2 regions of the Thalassobacillus sp. B23F22_16 genome follow, and region 1 is predicted to be linked to the other one. Evidence: a T-box and tRNA genes for the amino acid it is inferred to sense, from the RefSeq annotation. Region 1 holds a T-box; the other holds one or more tRNA genes.
The links. The T-box of region 1 lies ahead of ileS (isoleucine--tRNA ligase). A T-box ahead of a tRNA ligase gene usually reads a tRNA of that ligase, here a tRNA-Ile.
Positions count from the first base shown of each region.

Region 2: it encodes a tRNA-Ile, which carries the amino acid that the T-box ahead of ileS (isoleucine--tRNA ligase) is inferred to sense. The anticodon was not compared.

Region 1 covers NZ_JBIEKD010000002.1:28,836-38,732, forward strand. Annotated here, with positions in the region: gene pgeF (peptidoglycan editing factor PgeF) at 1-75, shown strand, start outside; gene ACGTNI_RS02715 (YggS family pyridoxal phosphate-dependent enzyme) at 77-745, shown strand; gene ACGTNI_RS02720 (cell division protein SepF) at 772-1,218, shown strand; gene ACGTNI_RS02725 (YggT family protein) at 1,223-1,486, shown strand; gene ACGTNI_RS02730 (YlmH family RNA-binding protein) at 2,210-2,983, shown strand; gene ACGTNI_RS02735 (DivIVA domain-containing protein) at 3,072-3,581, shown strand; T-box leader at 3,654-3,883, shown strand; gene ileS (isoleucine--tRNA ligase) at 4,005-6,761, shown strand; gene lspA (signal peptidase II) at 6,918-7,391, shown strand; gene ACGTNI_RS02750 (RluA family pseudouridine synthase) at 7,388-8,296, shown strand; gene pyrR (bifunctional pyr operon transcriptional regulator/uracil phosphoribosyltransferase PyrR) at 8,469-9,014, shown strand; gene ACGTNI_RS02760 (solute carrier family 23 protein) at 9,178-9,897, shown strand, end outside.
Region 2 covers NZ_JBIEKD010000029.1:34,297-44,193, reverse strand. Annotated here, with positions in the region: gene ACGTNI_RS17560 (DUF1189 family protein) at 1-480, opposite strand, end outside; gene ACGTNI_RS17555 (Na/Pi cotransporter family protein) at 676-2,310, shown strand; tRNA gene ACGTNI_RS17550 (tRNA-Asn) at 2,550-2,621, shown strand; tRNA gene ACGTNI_RS17545 (tRNA-Met) at 2,630-2,706, shown strand; tRNA gene ACGTNI_RS17540 (tRNA-His) at 2,736-2,811, shown strand; tRNA gene ACGTNI_RS17535 (tRNA-Ile) at 2,815-2,891, shown strand; tRNA gene ACGTNI_RS17530 (tRNA-Ser) at 2,900-2,992, shown strand; tRNA gene ACGTNI_RS17525 (tRNA-Phe) at 3,062-3,134, shown strand; gene ACGTNI_RS17520 (superoxide dismutase) at 3,383-3,994, shown strand; gene ACGTNI_RS17515 (MFS transporter) at 4,095-5,372, shown strand; gene ACGTNI_RS17510 (peptidoglycan D,D-transpeptidase FtsI family protein) at 5,454-7,598, shown strand; gene ACGTNI_RS17505 (PstS family phosphate ABC transporter substrate-binding protein) at 7,755-8,717, shown strand; gene pstC (phosphate ABC transporter permease subunit PstC) at 8,840-9,787, shown strand; gene pstA (phosphate ABC transporter permease PstA) at 9,787-9,897, shown strand, end outside.

The DNA.
Region 1 (9,897 bases):
CATCGCCGTGATCACGGGAAAACAGGCCGAATGCTTGGATTCATAGGCTTTACTGATGGAAAAGGAGACGTGTAGCATGAGTGTGGAATCAAAATGGCAGGAAATTCAAACCAACATCGCAGAAGCTTGCAATAGTTGTGGCAGAGATCTAAAAGAAATTACCGTCGTTGCTGTAACCAAATATGTAACTGTTGAAAGAGCCAGAGAAGCTTTGGCAGCCGGAATCATGGACCTTGGTGAAAACAGGATGAAAGGTTTTTTGGAAAAGTATCAAGCCATAGGGGATGATGCCACGTGGCATTTCATTGGTTCGTTGCAGTCCCGGAAAGTAAAAGAAATCATTGGCGAGGTTGATTACATTCATTCGTTAGACCGGAAATCATTGGCGAAGGAAATCAACAAACGTGCCGAAAGTCCGGTTTCCTGTTATGTGCAAGTGAATGTAAGCGGCGAAGAATCTAAACATGGACTGGCCCTGGATGAGGTAGAAGAATTCATCGAGTGGCTGAAAGACTACCCGAATGTCAACGTAGTCGGGTTGATGACCATGGCCCCGCATGTAGATGATGAAGAAATGCTCAGAGGTACCTTCCGTAAGCTTCGGGCTATGCGCGACCGGATCAGGGACAAGCACTATCCGCACGCACCTTGTAAGGAGCTATCGATGGGGATGAGTAATGATTACAAGCTGGCGATTGAAGAAGGTGCCACCTGCATCCGGCTTGGATCCAGCCTGGTAGGCTGATATTAAATGATTGAGGTGATGGAGAGATGAGTATGAAGAATAAATTCAAATCATTTTTTACCTTAGACGATGAATATGAATATATGGAAGAAGAAGTGGAAGAATCGAACAAAAGTCAGCAAGTAAGTCAACCACAGAACTACCCGGAACAAAAAGCAAAAAATGTCGTCAGTTTAAAGAGTGCCCAGTCCTCTTCCCGAATGATGCTGTGCGAGCCGCGCAACTACAATGAGGCTCAGGATATTGCCGATCACCTCGTGAACCGTCGTGCGGTAGTCATCAATTTACAACGGGTTGACCATCATCAGGCGAAACGGATTGTGGATTTTTTAAGCGGGACCGTATATGCTATTGGAGGGGACATTCAGAAGCTGGGAATGCAAACGTTCCTTTGTACCCCTGATAATGTGGAAATTTCCGGGTCAATTTCGGAAATATTGGCACAGGAAGATGATTTAGACAGAAGGTGGTAAGGAAATGCAGCAACTATTCGTTTTATTGACTAACGCAATACAAATTTACAGCTGGGCATTAATCATTTATATTTTTATGTCCTGGTTTCCTGGAGCGAGAGAATCGAAATTCGGTCAGTTCCTGGCGAAAATATGTGAGCCGTTTTTAGAGCCGTTCCGTCGTATTATCCCGCCGCTTGGTATGATTGACATTTCGCCGATCGTTGCCATCCTGGTACTTAACTTTGCGAATATGGGACTGCGGGAACTCTATATCATGCTTATGTAATACTTATAACGACCAACAAAGCTGCCACCGGCGGCTTTTCTTTTGCTATTTACATAGTGGTTAACAGTATATACTGGACTTCCCAGATAAATTAAAGCTCCCATTAACTGAAGACTCAGTTTCAAGAGAAACTGTTTCCGTGCTGATGTTGAGCTTTCGGAGGTCCGGAAAATCACTCGCTTTCCATGGGCGTACGGTGAGCTTCCTAGGGCTAAAGCCCTGCGGGATCTCACCATGTACTATCCTCCCATCGGAGTCTCGCAATTTCCCTGACCTCCTTGAATTTATAAGAGAAACGGAAACATTGGTATGTCGCCCTACAAGCATAGAGAGAGCTATTTATAAAAACGTGCTTATAATCTGTATCATCGGTCCATATGATTTGTGGAATACATCTTCATTTATTGCAGGGGTTCGTTTCTCTTATCTTTCGGATGGGGCGGTTGGGAAACTGCGAGACTCCCGCGGGAGAAGGGACTAGGCAAGACCCCACAGGGAGTGTAACGACCGAGGAGGCTTGCCGGTTCCCCCGCAGGAAAGCGAGTAGTTTCCCAGCCGCCCCTGACACTATTATGGTAAAGAACCGTAGATATCTTGAAATCAAGTCTTCGACTTTTCGGGCCTTTTGGTGAATAGGTCACTATGGTAAACCAATAACACTGTTAACAGCTATTAGTTTAATCATGGAGTCTGGTTTTATAATTTTGGAGTGGAGAGATAGAAATGGAGATTTATCAGCATTTTCGTAAAGAAGAGCAGCCTTTTATCGATCAAGTACTATCCTTGCAAGAAGAAGTCGGCCGCAGTTTCCAAAGTAAGTTGACGGATTTTTTTGACCCAAGGGAGCAGTTCATTTTCGAGAGCCTGCTTGGTAATCACCCGGACTACACCTGGAAGCTCTATGGTGGAAATGAAGAAGCGGAACGTAAGCGTGCTATTCTTGCCCCTTATTATGAAGAGATCGAACCGGAGCACTTTGAACTAACATTGCTTGAAGCATCCTATCCAGAAAAATTCGTTACGCTTTCCCATCCGGATGTACTTGGTGCGTTTATGAGTTTAGGAATCAAGCGGAAAAAGCTGGGGGACCTAGTGGTGAAAGACGGGGTTGTTCAAATCATCGTCGCAAGTGAAATAGCTGATTATGTAAGAATGAATCTGGAGGGGGTCAAGAAAGCATCCGTGCAGTTTCAGGAAGTACCTTTTGACCGTATGCTCTCCAGCGATGAAGAATGGGAGCAGGTGGACACGACAGTCTCCTCATTGCGTCTCGATACGGTCGTTAAAGAAATCTACCGGATGTCCCGCCAAAAAGCTGCATTATTCATAGATAAAGGTCAGGTAAAAGTAAATTTTCGTATCGTTGAAGACCCATCATTCAAACTGGAAGCAGGGGACATGATTTCGATACGTGGCAAAGGGCGCAGCAAACTGCAAGACGTCTTAGGCACAACCAAAAAAGATAAATACAAAGTCGTCATCTCCCGGCTAAAATAAACAACCGGACAAGCAGGAATCTGAAAAGTTTTGTCGAAATGGGAATATAACTCGAAAAAATGTCCGATACTTTGAGGAGGTGGCTGGTGTGCCATTAACACCATTGGATATCCATAATAAAGAATTCACACGCGGTTTTAGGGGTTATGATGAAGACGAAGTCAATGAGTTCCTCGAACAGGTCATCAAAGACTACGAATTGGTCATTCGTGATAAAAAATCCCTTGAAGAGAAAGTGGAGCAGTTGAATGAACGCCTGGGACATTTCACAAATATCGAAACAACCCTGAATAAATCCATTCTGGTAGCGCAGGAAACAGCAGAAGAAGTGAAAAACAATGCCAGTAAGGAATCGAAGCTGATTGTGAAGGAAGCAGAGAAGAATGCTGACCGGATCATCAATGAAGCCTTGCAAAAGTCCCACCGGATTGCCATCGAAGTCGAAGAACTTAAAAAACAGGCCAAAGTGTTCCGTACACGTCTGCGTATGCTCGTTGAAGCCCAGCTGGATATGATTGATACAGATGACTGGGATCATGTGTTTGAAACAGAAATTGACGAAAAAGTCGATGGGAAAAAAGAGATGGTAGAAAAATAATCTTGACGTATGCAGTAATATTACATATAATTCATTAACATGAAATATTTCCTGCAGTAACTGAATATTTAACGATAAACGATGACAGGGAAAGTACTCAAGCCCGCTTGCAGCTTAAGCGATCCAGGGATGGTGAAAGCCTGGAGCAGCGCCTTGAAGGAAAATCACCCTCGAGTTTTCCATTCGAAAAGCAATGAGTAGAGATGGACGCCTTATCCACGATACGGATCAACAGAGCGGAATCGGCATGTGTAAAAGCCGGTTCTACAAGGGTGGTACCGCGAGATCCTCTCGTCCCTTTTGGGATGTGAGGATCTTTTTTATATTTTTAAATAGAAAGACTGAGGCTTACGCCATTAAGGCAGGGTGATAAGCAAGGTTTTCCTAGTATACACACACAGAAAGAGTAAGGAGGAAATGGAAGTGAATTATAAAGACACATTACGGATGCCAAAGACCGATTTCCCAATGCGTGGAAACCTTCCGAACCGTGAACCGAAGATGCAAGAGCGCTGGGAAGAAATGAACATATATGAAAAGGTGCAGCAACGAACCGAGGGACGCCCGTTATTTGTCCTTCATGATGGCCCTCCATATGCGAATGGTGATTTGCACATGGGGCATGCATTGAATAAATCCCTGAAAGATTTTATTGTCCGTTATAAATCAATGGCAGGTTATCATGCACCATATGTCCCTGGCTGGGATACACATGGACTGCCGATTGAAACAGCACTTACAAAAAAGAAGAAGGTCGACCGTAAAAAGATGTCCGTCGCCGAATTCCGCCAAAAGTGTGCGGACTATGCGATGGGACAACTGGACAATCAGCGTAAAGAATTTAAGCGCATGGGTGTACGCGGTGACTGGGATAATCCTTATGTCACATTAAATAAAGACTATGAAGCGGAGCAGATCAAAGTCTTTGGAGAAATGGCTAAAAAAGGGTATATCTACAAAGGGTTGAAGCCTGTCTATTGGTCTCCTTCCTCAGAATCAGCACTTGCGGAAGCAGAAATTGAGTACCAGGATAAGCGTTCTCCTTCTATCTATGTATCTTTCCAGGTCAAAGATGGTAAAGAGTTGTTTGACGGGGATGAAAAATTCATTATCTGGACGACGACGCCATGGACGATCCCATCTAACCTTGCGATTGCTTTGAACCCGGCTTATAACTATGTCGTTGTAAAAACTGGTGAAAACAAGTTTGTCATTGCGGAAGACTTGCTGGAAGATGTGACGCAGAAATTGGAATGGGAAGATTATGAAGTCGTACAAACGTTCAAAGGGAAAGAGGCAGAACATGTCACGACTCAGCACCCATTCTATGACCGTGAATCTTTGGTCATTCTGGGTGATCATGTTACGACAGATGGAGGTACCGGATGTGTCCATACAGCACCTGGCCACGGGGAAGATGACTTCTGGGTCGGAAAGCAATACGGTCTTGAAGTGCTCTGTCCGGTTGACAACAAAGGGGTATTTACAGAGGAAGCTCCAGGTTTTGAAGGAATGTTCTATGACAAAGCCAACAAACCGATTACCGAGAAACTGACAGAAGTCGGTGCATTAGAAAAACTCGAATTCATTACACACTCCTATCCGCACGACTGGAGAACGAAAAAACCGACGATTTTCCGAGCAACTGACCAATGGTTCGCGTCGATCAAGGATTTCCGTGAAACCTTGCTGGAAGAAATCAAGAATGTGAAATGGGTACCACGTTGGGGCGAAACCCGTCTATATAACATGGTGAGAGACCGTGAAGACTGGTGTATTTCCCGTCAGCGTACATGGGGCGTTCCGATTCCTGTATTCTACGGAGAAGATGGCACCCCGATCATCACCGATGAAACAATCGATCACGTTGCTGGACTGTTCCGGGAACACGGCTCGAATGTCTGGTTCGAACGGGAAGCGAAAGACTTGCTTCCGGAAGGCTTTACTTCTGAACATAGCCCGAACGGAGAATTCACCAAAGAAGAAGACATCATGGATGTCTGGTTCGATTCTGGTTCTTCTCATCAGGCGGTATTGCATCAGCGTCCAGAGCTGCAGCGTCCAGCAGACCTTTATCTGGAAGGATCCGACCAATATCGCGGCTGGTTTAACTCGTCCTTGTCCACTTCCGTTGCTGTGACTGGAAAGGCACCATTCAAAGGGATTTTGAGTCATGGTTTTGCTTTGGATGGCCATGGTCGTAAGATGAGTAAATCGATTGGGAACGTCATTCTGCCTGACAAAGTTACGAAACAACTGGGAGCGGAAATCATCCGTTTGTGGGTGGCAAGCTCCGACTACCAGGCTGATGTCCGGGTGTCTGATGACATTCTCAAGCAGGTATCAGAAGTTTACCGTAAAATCCGTAACACATTCCGCTTCCTGCTCGGAAACCTGCATGATTTCAATCCGGCGGCTAATACGGTGCCGGATGATCAGCTGGAAGAAGTCGACCGTTATATGAAAATGCGTCTCAACAACCTGGTCAAGAATGTCCGTGAAGCTTATGATAACTATGAATTCAATGTCATCTACCACCAGGTCCATAATTTCTGTACGATCGACTTAAGCTCCTTCTACCTTGATTTTGCAAAAGATATCCTGTATATCGAAGCGCCTGACCATCCACGCAGAAGAAGCATCCAGACGGTCTATTATGAAACATTGACTGCACTCGTGAAGCTTCTTGCGCCGATCATCCCTCACACAGCAGATGAGGTATGGGAATACCTCCCTGGTGTCAGCGAGGAAAGTGTCCAGTTGACGGATATGCCGGAGGAAGTAGCTGTTATTGAAAGTGAAGAGCTTAAAGCTAAATGGGATCACTTCCTGGATATTCGTGATGATGTTTTGAAAGCTTTAGAGGATGCAAGAAATGAAAAGGTCATCGGTAAATCACTGGAGGCACGCGTGACAATTGTTCCTAAGGAGGAACAAACGCAAAGTGTTCTGAAGAATATCGAACACCTCCATCAGTTATTGATTGTATCCGATGCTGAGGTGGCATTGTCCCATCCAGAAGCCAAAGCATATGATCATGTCGATGTATATGTCGAGAAGCATGAAGGCGATAAGTGTGAACGCTGCTGGGTAGCATCTGATGATGTTGGAGAAGATGACGATCATCCAGAATTGTGCGTCCGCTGTGCCACAGTTGTTAAAGAACATTACGAAAATTAAAAGGTAGTAAGAAAGCCGTGTGCACCTGCACACGGCTTTAAAATTGCATGGAAGTAACTATATCATTATTATGTAAACAAATTTTTTTTCCAGATATCACTTAACAACTACTTGTGGTACAATTGTAGAATCGAATAATTATTTTGGAGGAAGCCTATGGTCTGGTATTACATAATAGCTAGCTTTGTGATCGTGCTTGATCAATGGTCAAAATGGATGGTTGTCAAGAATATGTACCTTGGAGAAAGCATTACGATCATCGAAAACTTTTTTTATTTGACCTCCCACCGCAATCGCGGGGCGGCATGGGGGATTTTGCAAGGTCAGATGATTTTCTTTTATATCGTGACATTGATTGTCGTCGGAGTCATTATCTACTATATGCACCAATATGGTAAAAAATATAGATTGGCAGGGATTGCCCTCTCCTTGCTATTAGCGGGGGCAATTGGAAACTTTATTGACCGGCTGATCAGAAAAGAAGTCGTCGACTTTTTTGATTTTATCATTTTTACGTATGATTATCCGATCTTCAATATTGCAGATTCATCGCTGGTAGTCGGAGTCATTCTTGTCATCATCGCTTCTATCTTGGATGAACGTAAAAAGAAGGAGAGTACCCAATTGTGAGTAATCAATATCAAGTAACCAATCAGGATAATGGTAAACGCATCGATAAATTAATGATAGAAATCGAACCCTCGGTTTCCAGGACACAGGTTCAAAGCTGGATTAAAGAGGGGCATCTGGTCGTCAATGGTGATCCGGTGAAAAGTAACTACAAGGTACAGGAACAGGATGAAATAACCTGGGAAGTGCCTGAGCCAGAACCATTAAAAATTGAAGCAGAAGATACCCCGTTAAATATCGTCTATGAAGATAAAGATGTCATCGTAGTCAACAAACGACGGGGAATGGTCGTCCATCCTTCTTCCGGACATCCTAATGGAACACTGGTGAATGCATTACTGCACCATTGTGATGATCTCTCAGGAATCAACGGGGTAACAAGGCCTGGAATTGTCCACCGGATTGATAAAGATACGAGCGGGTTATTGATGGTCGCTAAAAACGATAACGCCCACCAATCGCTTGCTGAACAATTGGCCAATAAAACAACCGACAGGAAATATGAAGCAATTGTTCATGGTGAAATCTCCCATGAATATGGTACGATTGAAGCACCGATTGGCCGGGATCCGAAAGACCGCCAGTCGATGGCAGTAGTTGAAGAAGGCAAGCCAGCCGTCACGCATTTTCAAGTACTGCAGGTATTCAAGGATTTCACCCATGTGGAATGTGTACTGGAAACAGGCCGCACCCATCAAATCCGTGTGCATATGAAATATATCAATCATCCACTGGCCGGGGATCCTAAATACGGCCCTCGCAAATCCCTGCCAATTGATGGACAGGCGCTTCATGCGAGAACATTGGCCTTCAACCATCCTGTTACGAACGAGCGGATGGATTTCCATGTCGAACCACCGAGTGATTTCACCCAAATGCTCGAATTAATTAAAAAACGTAGTTGACAAACCGTCGAACGTTTGTGATAATCAATTAAAGAATTGAATATGACCTTTAAAGTCAGTCCTGTGAGGCTGAAAAGGAAACGGAGCATATGATTATGTTACTTACACCCTTTTTCTGCCCTCATGCAGGAAAAGGTTTTTTTAATACGCCTGAACAATCGGAGGTGGAGCAATGAAACCGAAAACTACAGTATTAGATGAAGCAGCTATCCGGCGTGCACTTACCCGGATTTCTCATGAAATCATAGAAAAAAATAAGGGTGTCGATGACGTCATCCTCGTTGGGATCAAAACAAGGGGAGTTCCCTTGGCAAGCCGCCTCCAGAAAAGAATCAACGATATTGAAGGAGTCATCCTCCCAAATGGTGAATTGGATATCACACTTTACAGGGATGATCTCACCACCAAATCAGGACAACAAGAACCAGAACTGAAAGAAACGAACATCGAAACGAATATCGACGGAAAAAAAGTCGTACTTGTTGATGATGTATTGTATACAGGCCGGACGGTGCGTGCCGCTATGGACGCATTGATGGATCATGGAAGACCATCACAAATACAGCTGGCCGTCCTTGTCGACCGCGGTCACCGCGAGCTCCCGATCCGGGCAGACTATGTCGGGAAAAATGTTCCGACTTCCCTCGATGAAATCGTAACGGTTACCGTAGCGGAAACAGATGAAGAAGACGCGGTAGTCATTTTTGAAAAGAATTGAATAAAACAGCACCTTTAAGTAAGTCCAGAGAGGCTTAAAAGGTCGCAAACTCAGAACGTATCGAAGCATACCAGGATACGTCCACCTCTTTGCGGTTTTTTAAGCAAAGAGGTTTTTTTATACCTTTAAAAAATGGCTCTAAATAATAAAGGAGGAAATGATTATGAAATCAAACCAAGCTGCATTAGACGTCAGAGATGTCCCGGCACTTCATAAATGGATTACCTTAAGCTTACAGCACTTATTCGCCATGTTCGGAGCAACCATCCTTGTTCCATTCCTGACAGGCTTGTCACCTTCCGTCGCGCTCGTTTCCAGCGGAACAGGGACACTTGCCTACCTGGTAATAACAAAAGGAAGGGTTCCAGCCTATCTTGGATCAAGTTTTGCCTTCATTGCACCTGTGATTGCAGCCAGTTCAGCAAGCGGAGTACCAGGAGCAATGGTAGGAAGTTTTCTTGCAGGACTTGTTTACGGCCTTGTGGCACTCCTGATCACCATGTTCGGTACAGACTGGCTGATGAACCTGCTGCCACCGGTTGTTGTCGGCCCGGTCATCATCGTCATTGGTCTTGGGCTGGCAACAACGGCCATCGATATGTCCATGTACGTCCCAGGAATCGATGATCAGGTCTACAGCTCGACTCACTTCAGTGTAGCCCTGGTTACTCTGGCGATTACCATCATCGCATCCATCTTCTTCAAAGGGTTTTTCAGCCTGCTTCCGATCCTTGTCGGTATCGTCGGTGGATATTCGTTCGCTCTTTTCCAAGGGATTGTTGACACGGCAGAAATCAAAGCGGAGTGGGCAGCTATAACGTCCGCTGATTCCTTTACCGGGGTATTGGGCGCTATTTTTCAGAAGCCGGATTTCATCGTCCCA
Region 2 (9,897 bases), on a different contig from region 1:
CGGTAGATAACGCATACTTACTAAAAGAAGGACGATGCTGGCAAGAAAATATAACCACACGATATGGGAGGTGGACCATAGAAAAGATTCGATTACGACTAATAGAAGAGTCGGCGATGTAATTGCAAGGGTGCTCATATTCCAAAGCTGCTTGAAATCTGTCCGTTTTTTTACAACTGTTTTATAGAGCAGCCCGATGCCTGCCAATATGCTTGCAGTGCAGAATAATAAGAAAGATATCAGTAAATAGATAAAAGGCAGGAAGATGATAGTAAAAACCCCGCCGGAGATTCCTTTCATGAGACTTCCTGATTCGTCGCCAAAGAGTGTTGTCAATAACATACTGATGAGTACTGGAAGAAGTACGATTAAACTGAGAAAAAACAAATAGCCGATTGCCTTTCCTATTGGTTGGAATCGAAAAGCACTGATTAGTTTAAATTGATAACAGCTTTTTATAAGTAGTTGGGTTTTGCTCATGACTCATTCTCCTTTATACCCTTCTAATAGTAAATCAGCTATTCAATGAGGACAAGAAAAATATAAGTTCCTGTTTGTAAATTTAATGTTAAATTTCGCGTATTCCCTTTACAAATGTTTCGCAGGTCATTAATAATGGTAGAGGTGTTTTAAAGAGAAACAAAACTTTGGATGAAAAGAAGGGGTGGACAACCGTTGGAAATCGATGTTCAACAAATGATATTTGAATTTATCGGCGGTCTGGGTATATTCTTGTTTGGTCTGAAATACATGGGAGACGGTCTGCAAAAATCCGCAGGTGACCGATTGAGGGATTTACTTGATCGCTTTACCTCCAATCCATTTATGGGGGTTCTTGCAGGTATTGTAGTAACCATTCTTATCCAGACAAGTACAGGTACAACTGTACTTACTATAGGACTGGTTAATGCTGGTTTCATGACATTCAGGCAGGCGATTGGTGTCATCATGGGTGCGAATATTGGGACAACCGTAACGGCATTCATTATCGGCCTTGAAATCAAAGCCTATGCATTGCCGATCATCGCAGTAGGTGCAATATTATTATTCTTCTTTAAAAATAAACGTATTTCTTACATTGGACAAATCGTGTTCGGTTTTGGTGCGCTATTCTTAGGCCTTGACATCATGGAAGGTGGAATGAAACCACTTCGTTCCATGGAGGTATTCCAGGAACTTACATTAAGCATGAGTGAAAATGCTATTCTTGGGGTTGTCATTGGTACTGTGTTTACCGTTATAGTCCAGAGTTCCAGTGCAACCATCGGAGTTCTGCAAGGTTTGTTCGCGCAAGGAGCGATGGACTTAAATGCAGCATTGCCGGTATTATTCGGTGATAACATCGGTACCACAATCACCGCTGTACTAGCTTCCATTGGTGCCAGCATTGCAGCCAAGCGTGCGGCTATGGTTCACGTTATCTTCAATATTGTCGGTACAACCATTTTCCTGATCATTTTACCGCTATTTGAATTATTCGTAAGGTATTTAAGGGATACTCTTTCCCTTAACCCTGAAATGACAATTGCGTTCGCTCACGGAAGTTTCAACGTAACCAATACAATTATTCAGTTCCCATTGATTGCTGTACTCGCATGGATTGTCATCAAACTGGTTCCAGGCGATGATTCTGTTATGGAATTCAAACCTCAGCATCTTGACCCGATCTTTATTGATCAGTCACCTGCCCTGGCACTTGATCAGGCAAAAGAAGAGGTCCTGAAAATGGGTGAATTATCATATAAAGGGCTGGAAGAAACAAGCAATTACTTGAATAATCAAAAGCCAAAACATGCAGAGGTAGCACTTCAGCTTGAAGATGCACTGAATAATCTGGATAGAAAAATAACAGATTATCTTGTGCAATTATCTGTGGCTCCATTGACTGATGAAGATAGCCGGAAGCACTCCGCCCTTCTTGATTCAGTAAGAGATTATGAACGTATCGGAGACCATTTTGAAAATATTGTTGAATTAATTGATTATAAAATTTCGAATAAGGTTGATTTGACAGGTCAGGCCCAAGAAGATCTAAATGAAATGTTCAACTTGACGGCTATAACTGTTAAACAGGCAACCAAAGCTTTAGAAACCATGGATCGTGAAGAAGCTTTGGCAGTAGTTCAAAAAGAGGATCAAATTGACCAGATGGAAAGAAACTACCGTAAGAAGCACATCCTGCGTTTGAATGAAGGTTTATGTACCGGACAAGCAGGTATTGTGTTTGTAGATATTATCAGTAACCTGGAGCGTATTGGAGATCACGCAGTAAATATCGCCGAGGAAGTTTTAGGTGAAGAGGACCAATAAGACAAGCGCGCCTGCGGGCGCGCTTTATCTTTTAAAAAAGTCCTTGAAAGCATGTGAGGAACGTGCTATATTATTTCTGTTGCTTTTAAATCCAACATTTTTTCTTGGTTGACACCCATGAGAATACATGATATATTATATTTCGTCGCTTCCACAAAGTAACCCACTTTCATAATCCTATTGGAAGCAATACATACTGCATAAAAGCTTAGTTATCACCCAAAATATATTGATATTATTCCACCGTAGCTCAGTGGTAGAGCAATCGGCTGTTAACCGATTGGTCGTAGGTTCGAATCCTACCGGTGGAGCCTTACATGTCGGCGTAGCTCAGCTGGCGAGAGCGTACGGTTCATACCCGTAAGGTCGGGGGTTCGATCCCCTCCGCCGACACCATACATATTAAAACTATATACATTCACATGGCGGTCGTGGCGAAGTGGTTAACGCACCGGATTGTGGTTCCGGCATACGTGGGTTCGATCCCCACCGGTCGCCCCATGTGGACCCTTAGCTCAGCTGGTTAGAGCTATCGGCTCATAACCGATCGGTCGCAGGTTCGAATCCTGCAGGGTCCACCATTTTTTGCGGAGGAGTACCCAAGTCTGGCTGAAGGGAGCGGTCTTGAAAACCGCCAGGGGCTTCACGGCCCGCGGGGGTTCGAATCCCTCCTCCTCCGCCATTTTTTCATAAGTGAAAAAAAACAAAAGTCAGTACACTAATTATCAGTTAACTGAATAATACCCATAATGGCTTGGTAGCTCAGTCGGTAGAGCAACGGACTGAAAATCCGTGTGTCGGCGGTTCGATTCCGTCCCAAGCCACTTTCTGGAATTGACTACAAATGCTGCTGTAAACGCAGCATTTTTTTTATACTTTTCAAAGGGTAAATGTTTGAATAGACTTCGATTAGGTAACATTATATATGCAGCGTGTTTAAAAAAGATAAATAAGAATATGCATAATATTTGCAACACTTCAAAGGCTTTGTTACATTTGCATTAGAGGCTTAAAAGTAGTAATACTGCTTCCAAGCACTTATGTACATATTCTAAAAAGGAGGAATTTCTTTATGGCTAAATTTGAACTACCTGAACTACCTTACGCTTATGACGCACTAGAACCACACATCGACAAGGAAACAATGAACATCCACCACACGAAGCACCATAACACCTATGTTACGAAATTGAACAATGCATTGGAAGGTCATCAGGATTTAGAAAGCAAATCCTTGGAAGATCTCATTGGCAACCTGGATGCTGTACCTGAAGACATTCGTAATGCTGTCCGTAACAATGGCGGTGGACATGCAAACCACACTCTATTCTGGCAGATCATGTCTCCAAACGGTGGAGGAGAGCCATCAGGAGATCTAGCTAATGCTATTAACGAAAAGTTTGGCAGCTTCGAATCCTTTAAAGAAGAATTCGAAAAAACAGCAACTGGTCGTTTTGGTTCTGGTTGGGCATGGTTAGTCGTTAATAACGGCAACCTTGAACTCACTGATACGTTGAACCAGGACTCTCCGATTATGGAAGGTAAAACTCCTGTATTAGGATTGGACGTATGGGAGCATGCGTATTATCTTAAGTATCAAAACAAGCGTCCGGATTATGCAAAAGCATTCTGGAACGTAGTGAATTGGGAAGAAGTTTCTAAACGCTACCAAGAAGCAAAATAATGATAAACTAAGCGCGGACCAAGGGTCCGCGCTTTTTTCATGTGCATATCTCCACTCTGTTTGCAGAGACTAAGGAATGACAGTAAAGGAGATTGGAGATATGAAAAAATTATTACATTCCCTCTTAGGGCCGACGGAAGTGAATAAAGACTTACTGCTATTGCTGTTGATAGGTGGACTTTACTCGTTAGGAATATTTTTGTCGAATACTTTTGTAAACGTTTATCTTTGGAAACAATCCAGTGAATATACTGCTATCGCATTGTATAACTTAAGCATCTATATACTCCAGCCGGTGACTTTCATCATTGCCGGAAAATTTGCGAAAAAGGTGGACCGTGTAGTTGTCTTACGTGCAGGGGTTATTTTTTTGTCCTTGTTCTTTTTGACGGTCTTGATCGTAGGCGAAAAAGCTGCCAGCTTTAATATATTGCTTGGCGGTTTATTAGGCATTGGTTATGGGTTTTACTGGCTTGCGTTTAATGTACTTACCTTCGAAATCACGGAACCGGATACCCGAGATTTCTTTAATGGTTTTCTTGGTTTGCTTCAGTCTTTTGGCGGTATGGTTGGTCCCATATTAGCTGGGCTGATTATTGCCAATATGGCTGCATTTACAGGATATACGGTGATCTTCACCATTTCATTTGTTCTCTTTATTTGTGCGGTTGTTACCAGTTTCTTTCTGCAACGCAGAAAAGCTAAAGGTAACTTTTCTTTTCAACGAATTTTCCAGGAGCGAAAAAGCAATAAGAATTGGGGGAAGATATTACACGCCCATGTATTCCAAGGGCTGAGGGAAGGGACTTTTTTATTTGTTATTTCCATTTGGGTTTATATAGCTACCCAAAGTGAGCTTTCTTTAGGTATGTTTAATCTTGTATATTCCGGAAGTGCATTTGTCCTTTATTTTCTGGCAACCAAGTGGATAAAACCTCGAATGAGGAAATGGGCAATATTCGCAGGAGGGGTTTCTTTATACCTTGCGCTCTCCATTTTATTGATTAATGTAAATTTCACTACATTGTTGATTTATGCAGCTGTGATTGGAATTTCTTACCCAATTCTATATGTGCCTTACATTTCACTGACTTACGATGTAATCGGAAAATCTTGGAAAGCGGCGGAAATGCGGATTGAATATATTGTGGTGCGAGAATTGTTCTTGAATGCCGGAAGAGTAGCTTCGATTCTTATATTCCTGCTGGGTATTACTTTGTTTTCTCCGGAACGAGCGATACCTTTCATCTTGCTTCTGGTAGGATCTGGACATTTCTGGATTTACTTTTTTGTAAAAGGGATTGATCTTAGAAAAGAAGAAGAATCAGAAAGTGCATATGTTACGGATACAACTATGACAACCAGTAAAAACCCTTAAATATCCCTATTGGCAACTATTTTAATATGTTGGAAAATGTTATAATAGTTGGGTGAATTTTGATAGGTAAGGGGGAGGACGATGGGGAAAAGCAAAAAGAAAAAATCGCATCTTCCTTTAAGAATGAATATTTTATTCTTTGTGATTTTTTTACTATTCGCTTCGTTGATACTTCAGTTGGGCGTGGTTCAAATTTTATATGGAGAAGATGCCCAGGAAGAAATCAACCGAACAGAAAATACAACGATTCATACACCGGTGCCGAGAGGGAAAATGTTTGACCGGTTTGGACGTGTGATTGTTGATAATGAACCACTCTATTCGATTACTTATACCCCTCCTAAAGGGGTACAGCCAATGGACCGTCTCAAGCTTGCAGAAGATTTAGCCGAGTTTATCAGTATGGGCGAAGAGGAAGAATTGAAAAAAATTGTCCGTGAACGTGACTTGAAAGAGTATTTTTACCTGCTGAATGAAGAAGAAGTCAGAGAACGGGTCTCACAAGAAGAATCAGAAGACTTATCCGGAGGAGAAGAATACCAGCTTTTGCTGGACCGGATTACAGAAGAGGAAGTCGAATCGATTCCATTTGAAAAATACCAGGTGATTGCAATAAAGAAAGAGCTCGATCAGGCTTCTGCTCTGGCCCCTCATATCATTAAAAATGATGAGATAACCATCGAAGAATATGCATCAGTGGCGGAGCACCTGAATCAGCTTCCTGGAATAAACGTAACATCAGACTGGAACAGGAAATACCCGTATGAAGGCACGTTCCGTAATTATATTGGCACCATAACTACTGCTGAACAGGGGATTCCAAGAGCGAACCAGGATTATTATTTATCCCTTGATTATAGTCGTAATGACCGAGTCGGTAAAAGTGGCCTGGAAGAAAAATATGAAAGTATACTAAGAGGATCAAAAGAAAAAATCCGCTATGAAACGGATAAGAAGAACAATATCGTAAATACCGAGGTGGTCAGAGAAGGGTCACGTGGTGATGATCTTGTTCTATCGATTGATATAGAACTCCAGCAGCAGGTGGATGAGATTGTTAAAAAGCGATTGAAAGAAGAGATTGCCCGCCAGCCTTATAAAAATCGGTTCCTCGAAGATGCCATGGTTGTTATGATGGACCCTAATACCGGTGAAGTTTTGGCGGTATCTGGTATGTACTATAACCGGGACAGGGAATCTGGAGAGCCTGAAGTGGTCGATCACTCCTATAAAGCTATCCAGGCACAGCATTTACCAGGGTCAACTGTGAAAGGTGCCACCGTTTTAATGGCGTTACAGGAAGGTGTCATGCAACCTGGTGAATCCATTTATGATAGAAAGTTGTATGTCTCAGACACAGTAAAAGGTTCTTACAGGAACTTAGGACCTGTAAATGACATAACAGCACTTCAGAAATCTTCCAACGTATATATGTTTTTAGCGGGATATCGAATTGGCGGTGAAACATATGTGCCACGTAAGCCCATAGATTTCAAATCTGGCACCTATAATAAATTCTTATATAACTTTAATCAATTTGGGTTAGGCGTTCCAACTGGTATTGATATGCCTTCTGAGGCCACTGGGGTGATTGGTGAAAAGCCTATTCCTGGTACCCAATTAGACTTTTTGATAGGTCAGTATAATTCTTATACAACAATGCAACTTGCACAGTATGTTTCTACAATAGCGAATGATGGCTATCGGATACGCCCTCATTTGGTAAAGGAAATTAGGGAGCCATCCAATGAGATGGAGCAATTAGGTTCCGTCAAAGAAAACGTCAATACAGATGTATTAAACCGCATTGACATGGAAGAAAAATACATTGATCGAGTGAAGTTAGGTTTTCAATACGCCTTTCAAAGACAGGGTGGAACCGCATATAGCACATTCAAGGATGTAGATTACAGGCCGGCAGGGAAGACAGGAACAGCACAAAATTTTATGTTTCCAAAAGACAGCAATGGAAATACCACTAAAATTGAAACCGAAAATTTAACGATGGTTGGCTATGCCCCACATGATAAACCGGAAGTAGCCTTCTCTGTAGTTGTTCCTCATGTTGGAAAACAGATTGGCTCTTCCATCAACAAAGATATATCCAAGGACATCCTCGATGCTTATTTCGAACTGAAAAAGGAACGCAGCGAGAAAGGCATAGAAGATGTGGAAGAGAACCTCAACGAAGAAGAAAATGAGGCGTCCGACAATAACGAAGAGTAATACCTAAATGGTATTGCTCTTTTTTTATACGTCAAAATCTTATGGTTTACACAATCTTTACAATAGCTTCATTCCAGTTTAAAAGTCTCGCTTTATTATTGTACATGTAGTTGGCCAAGCCAACCGACAAAATAATGGAGTGTAGGGGGAAAAGAAATGAACCGTTTCAAGAATTATTCACTACTATTTACACTAGTCCTAATGCTGAGTGTGTTAGCAGCATGCGGCGGCCAATCAAATGGTGAGGCCGGTGAAGAGGGATCAGAGGAGTCTGTTTCTGGAAGTATCTCAGTTGACGGATCATCCACAGTATTTCCTATTATGGAAGCTTTGACTTATGAATATAACAAGGAAAACCCTGAAGTTAATGTTTCTGTGAATAGTTCCGGTTCCGGCGGTGGATTTAAAAAGTCTACCAAAGGTGAAATCGATCTAAGCAATGCTTCCCGACCGATTAAGGATGAAGAAAAAGCAGCCGCAGAAGAAAACGGTGTAGACCTCAAAGAGTTGGAATTAGCTTATGATGGACTTTCTATCGTAGTGAGCCAGCAAAATGATTTTGTTGAAGAACTTTCTGTAGAAGATTTGAAAAAAATCTTCTTAGATGGTAATGGTGCAACAAAGTGGTCAGACATTAATCCAGAATGGCCAGATGAAACAATCAAAATCTATAGCCCCGGTCATGATTCAGGTACTTTTGATTACTTTAACGAAGTAGTACTGGAGGATGAACCAATGAAAGAGGGTGCCAACACAACCCTTTCTGAAGATGATAACGTGCTGGTACGCGGTATTGAAAGTGACCCGAACGCCATTGGATTCTTTGGTTATGCGTACTACCAGGAAAATCAGGATAGCTTGAAAGTTCTTGGAATTAAAGATGGAGAAGGAAAAGCCGTAAAACCATCACCAGAAACCATTCAGGATGGTTCCTACACACCATTTTCCCGTCCATTGTTCACTTATGTAAATATGGATTCCTATAACGAAAAAGAACAAGTAAAAGATTTTACAGAATATATGTTGAACAATGCTGCGAAAGCGGCTGAACAAGTCGGCTATGTAGCCCTGCCTGAAGATGAATATCAGAAGCAATTAGAATCACTGCAATCAGAATAAGAAATAGGCTAAGTAAAATTCAGCGGGGGGGTGGGGCTTTTTTAGCCTCACCTTGCTGTTGTGTAAAAGAGAACGCCTGGTGATAAACAGAAATTCCTTTTACGGATGAGAGGGGATTGAGGATGGAAAAAGCTTTTAAAGACGAAACGATTGATTTGGATGTTCAAGCACTAATCGATAATAAACGTAAGAAGAAAAGTATTTCAGGTAAGATAGAGAAACTTGTTCCTGCATTTTTATTGTTATGTGCGAGTGTAAGTGTTTTGACAACAGCAGGGATTCTCTTTACGTTACTTCGGGAATCGATCACCTTTTTTAGCAGCACATCTATTTTTGATTTTTATACTGGAACACAGTGGTCGCCATGGAGCGGGCATTTTGGAGTATTACCTTTGATTACTGGTACTTTATTGATTACATTGATTGCTGCAATCGTAGCTGTGCCTTTAGGTCTGATGTCTGCTATTTTTTTGAGTGAGTACGCAAGTAATCGTGCACGCAAGATCATCAAGCCAACATTAGAGGTGCTTGCAGGAATTCCAACGGTTGTATATGGATTTTTTGCACTTACCTTTGTCACGCCGTTGCTGAAGAGCTTTTTACCTGGGCTGGGAGTTTTCAATGCCTTAAGTGCAGGTATTGTAGTGGGAATCATGATTATCCCAATGATTGCTTCCCTTTCAGAAGATGCGATGAATTCCGTACCGAATAACTTACGTGAAGGTGCGTTGGCTTTAGGAGCTACGAAGTTGGAAGTGGCGTTTAAAGTGGTTCTTCCTGCGGCTTTTTCAGGAATTATGGCATCTATTGTTCTTGCTATTTCTCGGGCCATCGGTGAAACAATGATCGTCGTTATAGCTGCAGGAGCATCACCAGCGTTAACATTTGACCCGACCCGTTCGATTCAGACGTTGACTGCATTTATTGTCCAGGGCGCGACTGGGGATACTACCTTCGGCTCAACCATATATTATAGTATTTATGCTGTAGGAGCTACTTTGTTCATATTCACATTGCTCATGAACATGCTATCCCAGTATATCTCATGTAAGTTCAGGGAGGAATACTGATGCTGGATACAAATCAGAATAATATTCAAAAAAGAATTCGTGGCAGGGTACTGTTAAATAATGTACTGAAAGTATTATTTTTCTCTTCGACAACTGTTGGACTGATTTTT